2 regions of the Siminovitchia sp. FSL W7-1587 genome follow, and region 2 is predicted to be linked to the other one. Evidence: riboswitches for the same ligand, from Rfam matches in the RefSeq annotation. Region 2 holds a riboswitch; the other holds the start of a gene.
What was found. A riboswitch is a leader RNA that binds a small molecule or an ion and turns the genes downstream of it on or off. The one in region 2 is predicted to bind FMN.

Region 1 (5,369 bases), 780 kb from region 2:
AAAATATCGGGGTGTTTGCCTGTTCTACAAATTATCCTTTCATGCCTTGAAGCCAATCATCATAACATTCATCACAAAGTACTTCTTCCCTGTCCATGTCACTTACTTGGAAAGTGACGAAATGCCATTCATTTTCCTTCATATGCTTCGTACAATAAAAACAATTTTCGGACACCGTTCATCCTCCCAATGCTGGAATATGTATTAGTGTACAAAGATTGAACGTGACTTATTCGGAAAGTTTGCCTGTTTTTTCAAAAGAAGAGGGGTTTCTAGTCGATCATTCGACTGGAAACCCCATACTTGTGTAAAAACATACGATTCAATTTTCGAATTAAACGGCAGATCGTTTCGAAATTACTTACTTTCATGAAACAAGTTGATATCATATTGGCGTTTGATTTGTTCAAAAACCTGATAGCGATCGCCCCAGCTGTCTTCGTGCCATAAATCCTTGCTTTTATCAATAATTTCACAACGCAATTCTTGATATTCCTTTTCAGCCTTCTCTTTTCTCTCATAAAAAATTTTGACGGAACCGAACAATAATGCTCCAATGATGAATAGGTAAGCAAAATAGGCTGTCCCCATAATGGCCGAAACCGCTTCTATCGCCGATAGGTCATGAGGGATAATGAAATACTCGTAGCAAACATAACCTATCGCAAGACAATACAAACAAGCAATCGTTAAAAGAAAAAAATGAATGTTTTTGTAGCGGTCAAACTTGAGCTTTCTTTCAATTAAGTTCTGAATCATTTTTTTCGTCGCTTGGTCTGTTTGATTATCCAGTTTTTGAAAAATCATTTCCATAGTCATTGTTCCCTGCCTCCTCATAGACTTCTTCCTCAATCTATGATTCAGCTTGGGCATCTATGATAAATCTTTATGGCTTAGGAATTTTTAACGTTTGGCCGACACTGATTTCATTGCTGGATAATCCGTTTGCCTGTTTGATTTTGTCAACACCTTGCTGGGATTTATAATAATTCATCGCTATTCTAAACAAGGTTTCTCCAGGTTGTACTTGATGATAAATGACACCATCCTGCCCCTGCTGAGCTTGTTCATTGTTGCTAGGTGTCGTTTCCTTTTTGGGTGTCTGCTTTATCGGCTCTTCCTTTTTAGGTTCCTCTTTAACCGGTACCTCTTTTTTCACCTCTTGTTTTGGCGGAGGCTCCTGTTCTTTGACCTCAGTTGATTCTTCCTTTTGCTGCGCAGTATTCTCTTTTTCTGCCTCTTGTTTCTGTTCTTTTTCACTTACCTCTTTTTCAGTATCTTTTGAGGATTTCGCTTCATCAGTCTCAAAAAGGACTTCTTCCCCGGAACTGGAGTTTACACGATCGGCATTTGACTTGTCGCTGCCGTTAATGATTGCCAATATCGCAACCGGAAGCAACAACAGCACCATCACCAGGATAAGCGGAACGGATATTTTCACCTTACGCTTTTTTTTATGTCTTGATCTGTGGTATTCCGTCCTTGAAGGCAGACTTTCTATTTTTGCACCCGATTCATTTCCCTTTTTATTCATACCCATCATTTAACCCCTTCTTATGTTGTTGATCAAACTTCTTTTTTATATATATTCCCAGCAAAAAATCGATTGTAAAGTGCATCGCCATGACAGCGAACAATTGATTTCCGGACCATTCATATACAATCCCGATCCAAAAACTCAATACAAGGACATTGACGATTAGATACCAATGTGTCCAATAACGTATATGTATCAAAGCAAATATAATGCTGGCGATGATAAGGCCAAACTTGGTTTGAAGAATTCCCCTAAACAATAATTCCTCTGAAACAGCGACAACGCCTGCAACAACAGCTATATTCCAGTAAGACATGCCGGAAAATAGTTTTGTATTGATACCGCCGTCATCATAATACTTGTCAGGTAAAAAATTCATGAGCAGGATATCAATGAGGACAACGGCTACCCCATTGACCGCACCAAGCACAATCCATTTTGCTTCAAACCGAAAAAAAAGGTCCGGATCCCAAAAGCTCTCCACTAAAAACGATCCAGAGATGACGGCCATCAACAATATAATCAGCTGTGTGATGTATAAGTCTAGCAAAAGTTCTTTCCTGGTCATTTTGCTGATGAGATCAGCCTGTTTTTTTATTTTCATGAAGTCCACTCTTTTAAATCATTTTTATATTTCACAATGATGAACTTTATAACATTCTCATTGCAACTATATTTTATCATGAATTCAATTTTTCGACTATGTTCCCCCTCCTTCGTCAACAATAAAAAAGATTCATGAAAATATTTTTTTACTTCCCGGTTTATATTGTTGAAATGTCTAAGGAGGAGCATTAATATATATTCAGTAATGAAAATATTATGATTCACATATTCTGAATCATATGGAGGTTTTTTGTGTGGCAAAGTTTACGATTGTTGACCAGGATACTTGCATAGCGTGTGGAGCATGCGGAGCCGCTGCACCTGACATATATGACTATGATGATGATGGACTTGCTTACGTCGTCCTTGATCATAATCAAGGTACAGAGGAAGTGCCTGATATATTGGAGGATGACATGATGGACGCGTTTGAAGGTTGCCCAACGGATTCAATCAAAGTTGCCGATGAACCGTTTGATGGAGATGCCTTAAAGTTTGAATAAGCTTGCGTTCCTGCAAATCGCCGAGAGGCTGAGAGCCTACTTGGTCAATGCGGAGAATCATAACGAACAAAAGCTTGCAGATTCGCTTAACAAGTAGAAAAGCGCCGAAAACGGCGCTTTTTGGTTTATGCATTTTTATAAACGGCCTGCTTTTCGATCCAGTTTTTCATACGCGCATAAATCAATAAGAAAATAACTGTTACAATCAGTCCTTTGATGATATTAAACGGCAAGATCGCTGCCACGACCAATTGCCTTAGCGCGGAGGTGGACATCGGGTCCCATCCCAACAAAATGATGTAGGCGGGGAGTATCGCGACATAATTTAAAAAACTCATAAAAAGCGACATGAATAACGTTCCGACAATAAGTGAAACAGCAAGGCCCCATTTTTTATTAAGTCGTTTAAAAACATAGTAAGTCGGAAGAACAAAAACGATTCCCGCAATAAAGTTGGCAAAATTTCCAACAGGAATACCTGCTTCACTGCCGATCATGAGATAATCAATGATGTTTTTGATCAACTCGACCAAAACTGCCGCCAACGGGCCAAACATCAACCCGGCGATTAACGCGGGAATATCGCTGAAATCTACCGTCAAATATGCCGGAAACGGCGGAATTGGAAATTTAATGAGCATTAAAATGAATGATAGGCTGCTCAGCATTCCAATAGCTACAAATGATTTCGTATTCAATTTTCTCAAGATCCTCTCTCCTTTGAGATTCATCTCATTTCGAAGAAAGGTTTGCCGGCATCATCGCCAAATAAAAACCCTCAAAGAATCGACTTTGAGGGAGAATGATCGGCATGCGCAATAAACGTCCAAATTTTGCAATTTTGAACGCACGGCAACCTTCATCTTCTCCCATCCAGACTGTACTGTCGGCTTTGGATTCACACCAAATCCTGCCCCTAAAGAGGCTCGCGGGCTTAGAAGCTCTAAGGCTTCATCACCGCCGGTCGGGAATTTCACCACGCCCCGAAGATGAATCATATATTGTTGTTAGGTGTCATTATACAATAAAAAATGATTTATGTGAAGTGAAATATTTAGATCAATGACCAATCATGTTACCCATGAAACAAGAATTAACGCCAAGCTTCAACACTATCTGTTATTTAGCAGTCGGCAGGAAAATCGTAAAGGTTGTCCCTTCATCAAGTTTGCTGGCCACCGTCATCCTGCCATTATGGGCGTCGATGATATTTTTGGCAATGGCAAGCCCCAGGCCAGTTCCGGACTTTCCTCTTGTCCTTGCTTTATCTGCCTTATAAAATCTTTCAAACACAAAAGGCAGGTCCTCTTCGGGAATACCGGTTCCATCATCTTCAACTGTGATCATAATACCATTGTCGACAGTTGTCTGGCTGACCTGTATATTTCCCCCTTCATGCGTATGCCTAATGGCATTATCAATCAGATTGGTCAACACTTGTTCAATGCGATCAGAGTCAAGTGAAAAATATACGTTATCTTCGACACTGCTTTTGAGTTCAATGTTGTTCTCCCGCGCAATGGCCTGAAATTTGGATGTGATTCTTTGCACAAATTTGCCAACATCCACTTTTTCATAATGAAGCGCTGTATGGCCCGCTTCCATTCTGGCTAAATCGAGCAACTCATTAACAAGCCTGCCGATTCTCAGCGATTCGTCATAGATGATTTTAATAATTTCCCGCTTTTCTTCTTCTGATCCGGCAATATCATCAATAATGGCTTCACTGTATCCTTGGAGCATGGCGATCGGCGTCCGGAGTTCATGGGAAACATTGGCCACGAAATCAATGCGTAACTTGTCAAGGCGCCGCTCTTCTGTCATGTCCCTGATAACGGCTACCGCGCCCCGGACGTTTTTCTGGTCATGGGTATAGAGCGGACTTACAATCACGACATAATATCTCCCCTGAATAGAAAGTTCCCCGGTTTGCTCCGCCTCATCGGCAATCGCTTTCTCAAGCAAAGCAGCCAATTCAGAAGGCATAGGGTGTTCCGAATCCATTTCATCGTAAGGCCATAGATGCAGAAAACGCTCTGCCGGAGGATTTGTAATTAAAATCGTACCGTCGCGGCTGAATGTCATAACGCCGTCCGCCATACTGCTTAATATGCTCGTAAGCTGTTCTTTCTCCTGGCGAAGTACGTTCATATTAAACTTCAGCCGTTTCCCCATCTGATTAAAAGCATTGGCCAGTTCGCCGATTTCATCATGAGTCAAAAAGGGAACACGTGTATCAAAGTATCCTTTTGAAAGCTCGAAGGCGGCCTCTCTCATTTTTCTGAGAGGTGCAGTAATACGTGTTGATAAGAAGAAAGCAAATACAGTCGTCAACACGATCGCGATTCCGGCCGCAAGCAAAATCAAATTTGCTGTTTGTTTTGTCGTTTCCTTTAACACACCGAGAGACTGATAGATAAAAATGGCTCCACTTTCACCTTCATTCAAACTGAAAGGCACCCCGGCAATGATATAGTTTTTAAATCGTCCGCCGGTTTCTTCCATCTCCGACAAGGATATTTCCTTTTCAATGACGGCCTTGTTGGTAAAAACTTTTTTTAAATCTGCATCGTTTAAAAAGACGCTCGGCGGTATTTTATTGTCTTTCCCAATGTTTGGCGAGTATAAAAACTCGTCCTTGTTGTAGGCAATGGCCACACCCACGGGATCATCGACAATCTCGAACACAATTTCTTCACCGAGACCGTCATCACGGTGGGATT
Region 2 (5,369 bases):
AAGTATCCCGGAAAACTTCTCGCGTACAACTGCTCACCATCATTTAACTGGAAGAGCAAGCTAACGGATAAGGAAATTGCCAGCTTCCAGCAAGAGTTGGGTAAAATGGGTTACAAATTCCAATTTGTTACGCTGGCCGGGTTTCACTCTCTTAACCACAGCATGTTTGAGCTTGCCAAAGGATATAAAGAAACAGGAATGGCTGCATACTCCAAACTGCAACAGGCCGAATTTGCTTCCGAATCTGACGGATATACGGCAACTCGCCATCAGCGTGAAGTCGGAACCGGCTATTTCGATGAAGTATCTCTCGTCATTTCGGGCGGAAAGTCTTCCACAACAGCGTTGGCTGGATCGACAGAAGCCGCGCAATTTTAGTAAAGAAAATGCATATGCCTTGGCAAGGATTGTTCCTGCCGGGGCATATTGTTTATTGTAATCGATAAAATAATATGTTATAAAAAGGGTACGACATAAGTAAAATAAAAAGGACCGCAAGTGTTGCCGACACTTGCGGCCTCGTACAATAGCCGCCCTTTCAAGAGCGGCCGGCTCAGATTGTCTACATGAAATAGACCGATCCCCTAAACTTGTCGAGGGCTCAAGGGAGGTCTATTTCTTTTTGTCTTCGGACAGTATCGCGATCAAAGCGCCGAAAGCAATCATAAGTGACAGCGCTTCAAATACCGTCAATGGCATCACCCCCTTTCACCGGGAGTGAGCCAGACCACCCTTGAGAGAGCCTTCTTCTATTGTACAATCAAAGTATATCATAGCTTCTGCTCATGAAGAATCATTTTTGTGAATATTTCGTTTTTGAAAAATCCGGCTGAACAATAAACAGCATGTAGACAGGAGTTCTTCGGATAAATTGTAAAAAGAGGCGGTGCTTCCGAAGCAGTTATTTCAGCCTGTTTTACAGGGAATAAATCCAATCTTGCCGTAAATGCAATCGTAACGTACAGAATCATCCCCAACATTTTTTTAAGAAGCCCCAAATAAGGACACACACCCATTAGGGTATACTTGGCATTGCCTGCTACATGTGTCCTTAGAGGGATTATGGATGTTTTGAAAAGGGTTATCTAGAAAATTGCGGATGGGCAACTGAAAAAAAGCATTTGGCACATGAACCATCACGTTAAAAAAGCGTCCATTCTTTCTGGCCTTTCATTCACAATTATTTTCACATGTCAAAAACAATTCTCAAAGCAACAATAAATAGGAAAGCCCAAACTGTTTCAATCAACTCATTGTTGGAAATTGACTGTTTAGCTTTCTTGAGGATCTTCTTGATAAAAGTAGTTAGGGGTTAAAATTTCGTTGTTATAAGGTTTATGAAAAATATGAGTTGTTGCTGGAGATATTGGTGGAATAAGCCATGTCCAATCCCCGGTGACCGGGCGTCCGCTTTTTATTTCGTTTTCTTCAAATTGTTTCAATTGCTTGGCTGCCGTATGATGGTCGACAATCGTGACACCCGCTTTTTCATAAGAATGCAACACCGCGATATTTAATTCAATTAAAGCTTTGTCCATCCATAATGATCGGTTGGACTGAATATCCAAGCCCATGATTTCCGCCACTTTTGGCAGTAAATGATAACGGTCTTCATCCGCCAAGTTTCTTGCTCCAATTTCGGTCCCCATATACCAACCATTAAACGGAGCCAGCGGATAATCAATTCCGCCTATCTCTAAACGCATATCTGAAATAATGGGAACAGCGTACCACCTTATATCCAGCTTGCTAAAACCAGTAAGCTCCGGGTGAGTTATAGGAACTTCTTTCACCATTTCCTTGGGAATCTCATATAGCTTTGGTTCTTCCCCATATTCTTGAACGACAAGCGGAAGAATATCGAAGGGGGTTTTGTTTCCTCGCCACCCCATTTTTACGCACATGTTGGTCAATTTGATAGACGTTGAATCTCCAATTACTTGATCGCCTTCTTTGTATCCGGCATAACGTATTAATTGATGGTTCCAAACTCTGATTGGATTTTTTCCGTTTTTTCGGGGCGCAAAGATCGTGATAGTAGGCCTGATTTTCCCATTATTTGTAGCATATTCAATATGTTTTATTAATGTTTTATAGGCGTCGTCTGCTGTTTGTACATGCCGCGCATCAAAAACATGCAGCCTATTCCAGAGCAATCGCCCTATACAGCGATTACTATTTCGCCACGCCATTTTGGCTCCGTGTTCTAATTCAAAAGTCTTGTGAACATAAGTTCCGGTAGCGTTTATTTCATTTTTTATTTCCTCAATTCGTTTCAATTGCTTTTCTTTAGAAATCCCAAGTTCACTGTAACAATTATTTATAAAGTGGGCTGCTTCCATGAGTAATTGATGTGTTTTCACATGCTGAATCATTCATATCAACTCCATACATCTAGTTAGTTTATCACTAATACATGATTGCAGTACTTAAATAACATGCATATTTAGTGAACTTTTTATTCGATAGATATGACTGGGAAGATCCTTTTTTACATAAATAAAGTGCAAAGTTATGTATTATTACGATTCATAATGGGGCGTCAGTTCAAGGCCTTAAAAATCGTTCACTTGCTTTTTATGTGATTTATACATGTTTTTAATGAGCACACGACGATCACGCACGGTTAAAAGAAAAGGTTTAAGAACTTCAGAACGGTAATGTGTGTGTTCATAAAGGTGAATTTCATGAGAATTGATGTTAAGATGGATTATCTATTGCAATTGTTTAATTACCAGAAGCGTTAGAACCGAAGCATCCTCAACAGTGATAGGCGCCTGATATATGAACTACTCAGTGTGGCTAAAGTGGGACGTCTTATAAAGCTTCAAAAAAATCGTTCTTTGAATGGTTTGGTGGGAAGTAAGAGAAAGAAAGCTCTTGCTTTTACAGGCTGTCGGAAAACCCCCGACAAGAAAGCTCTTGCTTTTATTTTTTTATGCTGATAGAATTTAACCAATCGAAAGTGTAAAATCACTGGTAGACGTTTGGTCGTTTTTCTAACGCATAAATGTTTATAATAAACACTTTCGAGTAAAGGGAGAAACCAGTGATCATAAAAATTCGAATAAGTTTTCCTTCGGGGCAGGGTGAAAATCCCTACCGGCGGTGATGAGATGATCTCTCTTAGCCCGTGACCCGTCTTGTGTCAAGACGGTGGATTTGGTGAAATTCCAAAGCCGACAGTGATAGTCTGGATGGGAGAAGGAAACTGGCGTTAGGACAAAACATGCTTGTAAGCATGCTTATTTTTCTATGGAAAAGCTTTGTCCAAACGTTAACTTTGCTGTTCTTTTAAGCCCCGAAACAAATCGTTTCGGGGCTTTTCCGTCGAGATCATGGTCATTTTGAAAGGAGGAGCCATGCCTGATAAAGAATTTTATATGAAATTGGCATTGCAGCTTGCCGAGTCTGTTATCGGACAAACAAGCCCGAACCCGCCCGTTGGTTGTGTCGTTGTAAAAGACGGCCGGATCATCGGTATGGGAGCGCATATGAAAGCCGGAGAGCCGCATGCAGAAGTAAATGCGCTTATGCAGGCGGGAGACAAGGCTGAAGGAGCCGATCTGTATGTTACGCTTGAACCTTGTTCACATACGGGGAAAACGCCGCCATGCGCAAACCTGATCATTCGCAAAAAGATTAGAAATGTCTATATCGCGAGTGTTGATCCGAACCCGCTTGTTGGGGGAAAAGGCGCAGACAAATTGCGCGATGCCGGAATTTTTGTTGAGGCGGGAATATGTGAAGATGTTTCCCGAACTTTGTATAAACACTATTTTCATTTTATCAAAACAAAAAAGCCGTTCGTCACATTGAAAACAGCTGTTACCTTCGACGGAAAAACAGCAGCTGCGAGCGGGAACAGCAAATGGATTACTTCAAAAGAGGCGCGGATGGATGTTCATGAATATCGCCATCGCCACGATGCGATTTTAATTGGTGTGAACACAGTCCTGGCCGATAACCCCCATCTCACCACTCGATTGCCCCAAGGTGGAATACATCCCATTCGAATTTTGTTAGATACCCTTTTAACCATACCTTTGCAAGCCAATATGCTTCATGATAGTGTCGCCCCAGTCATTGTTGTGTGCGGGAAAGGTGCTCAACAAAGCAGACAGGTTGCTCTTGAACAACTGGGTGTACAAGTAAAAAGAATGCCATCAGACATGATTCATATTGATTCACTGCTTACGTGGCTGGGAGAAGAACAAATTACTTCATTGTTTGTTGAAGGAGGAAGTACGGTCCATTCTTCTTTTATTCAGGCTCAGGCATTTCAAGAAATAATCATGTATATGGCGCCAAGGATATTATCTGATGATAAAGGCCGCCCAGTGTTTGGCGGAACGCCAAAAGAGCTGATAAAAGAAGGAACCCCCATCGCGTTCCAAGCGGTTGAAAAAGTAGGTCCCGACATTAAGATTATTGCTGTGCCAAAGGAAGGGGGAGAAGACGATATTTACCGGGATTGTTGAAGAAATTGGAACTGTTTCGAAGGTGGTACACGGTTCTACATCCTTTACGATCATGATTGCAGCCAAAACAGTGTTGCAAGATGTTCATTTAGGAGACAGTATCGCTGTCAATGGTGTATGTCTTACAGTTTCTAAGTTTGATGCCAATTCCTTTGCGGCCGACATCATGCCTGAAACGTATATGGCCACCGCCTTGAAAAAATTGCGGACTGGTTCGGTTGTCAACCTTGAACGGGCAATGAGAGCCGATGGCAGATTCGGAGGACATTTTGTGAGCGGCCACGTCGACGGCACAGGTACCATTATAGAGAAAAAGCGCAGTGAGAACGCGTTGTATGTAACGATTCAAGTACCCGATACATGTCATTCCTTTATTCATGATAAAGGTTCGATTGCCATTGATGGAACCTCATTGACCGTGTTTGGCGTGAAGGGAAACAACATTACTATTTCCCTCATTCCGCATACACAAACAGCAACCATTCTGGCCGAAAAAGCGGTTGGAGATCCAGTAAATATAGAATGTGACATGCTTGCAAAATATGTCTTTCATATGCTCAACAAAACAGGCCAATCAAACAGGGGTGTCACAATGGAAACCCTTGTCAACAATGGTTTTTTATAAATTCCGTATTTCAAGGGGAAAGTCGCTAGTAATCTGGACAAGTGACTAGTTATGTAAGTCAAGCCGCTACTATTTCAGAAAGTTGCTGGTAATTAGAGCCAAGCCGTTACTATTTCGTAAAAGTTGAAAGTAAATGAGTCAAGCCGCTACTATTTCAGAAAGTTGCTAGTAATTAGAGTCAAGCCGCTACTATTTCGTAAAAGTCGAAAGTAAAAGAAGTCAAGTAGCTAGTATTCCAAAAAGGTCGCAAGGATTTTAAAAAA

Region 1: another riboswitch for FMN. It lies ahead of NST31_RS20850 (ECF transporter S component); the one in region 2 lies ahead of ribD (bifunctional diaminohydroxyphosphoribosylaminopyrimidine deaminase/5-amino-6-(5-phosphoribosylamino)uracil reductase RibD).

The regions. Positions count from the first base shown of each region.
Region 1 covers NZ_CP150169.1:4,427,902-4,433,270, reverse strand. Annotated here, with positions in the region: gene NST31_RS20875 (hypothetical protein) at 32-175, opposite strand; gene NST31_RS20870 (DUF2663 family protein) at 358-819, opposite strand; gene NST31_RS20865 (LysM peptidoglycan-binding domain-containing protein) at 887-1,543, opposite strand; gene NST31_RS20860 (type II CAAX endopeptidase family protein) at 1,527-2,141, opposite strand; gene NST31_RS20855 (ferredoxin) at 2,398-2,646, shown strand; gene NST31_RS20850 (ECF transporter S component) at 2,772-3,353, opposite strand; FMN riboswitch at 3,504-3,641, opposite strand; gene NST31_RS20845 (ATP-binding protein) at 3,766-5,369, opposite strand, start outside.
Region 2 covers NZ_CP150169.1:678,483-683,851, reverse strand. Annotated here, with positions in the region: gene aceA (isocitrate lyase) at 1-378, shown strand, start outside; gene NST31_RS03285 (nitric oxide synthase oxygenase) at 1,272-2,375, opposite strand; FMN riboswitch at 3,072-3,213, shown strand; gene ribD (bifunctional diaminohydroxyphosphoribosylaminopyrimidine deaminase/5-amino-6-(5-phosphoribosylamino)uracil reductase RibD) at 3,363-4,481, shown strand; gene ribE (riboflavin synthase) at 4,462-5,106, shown strand.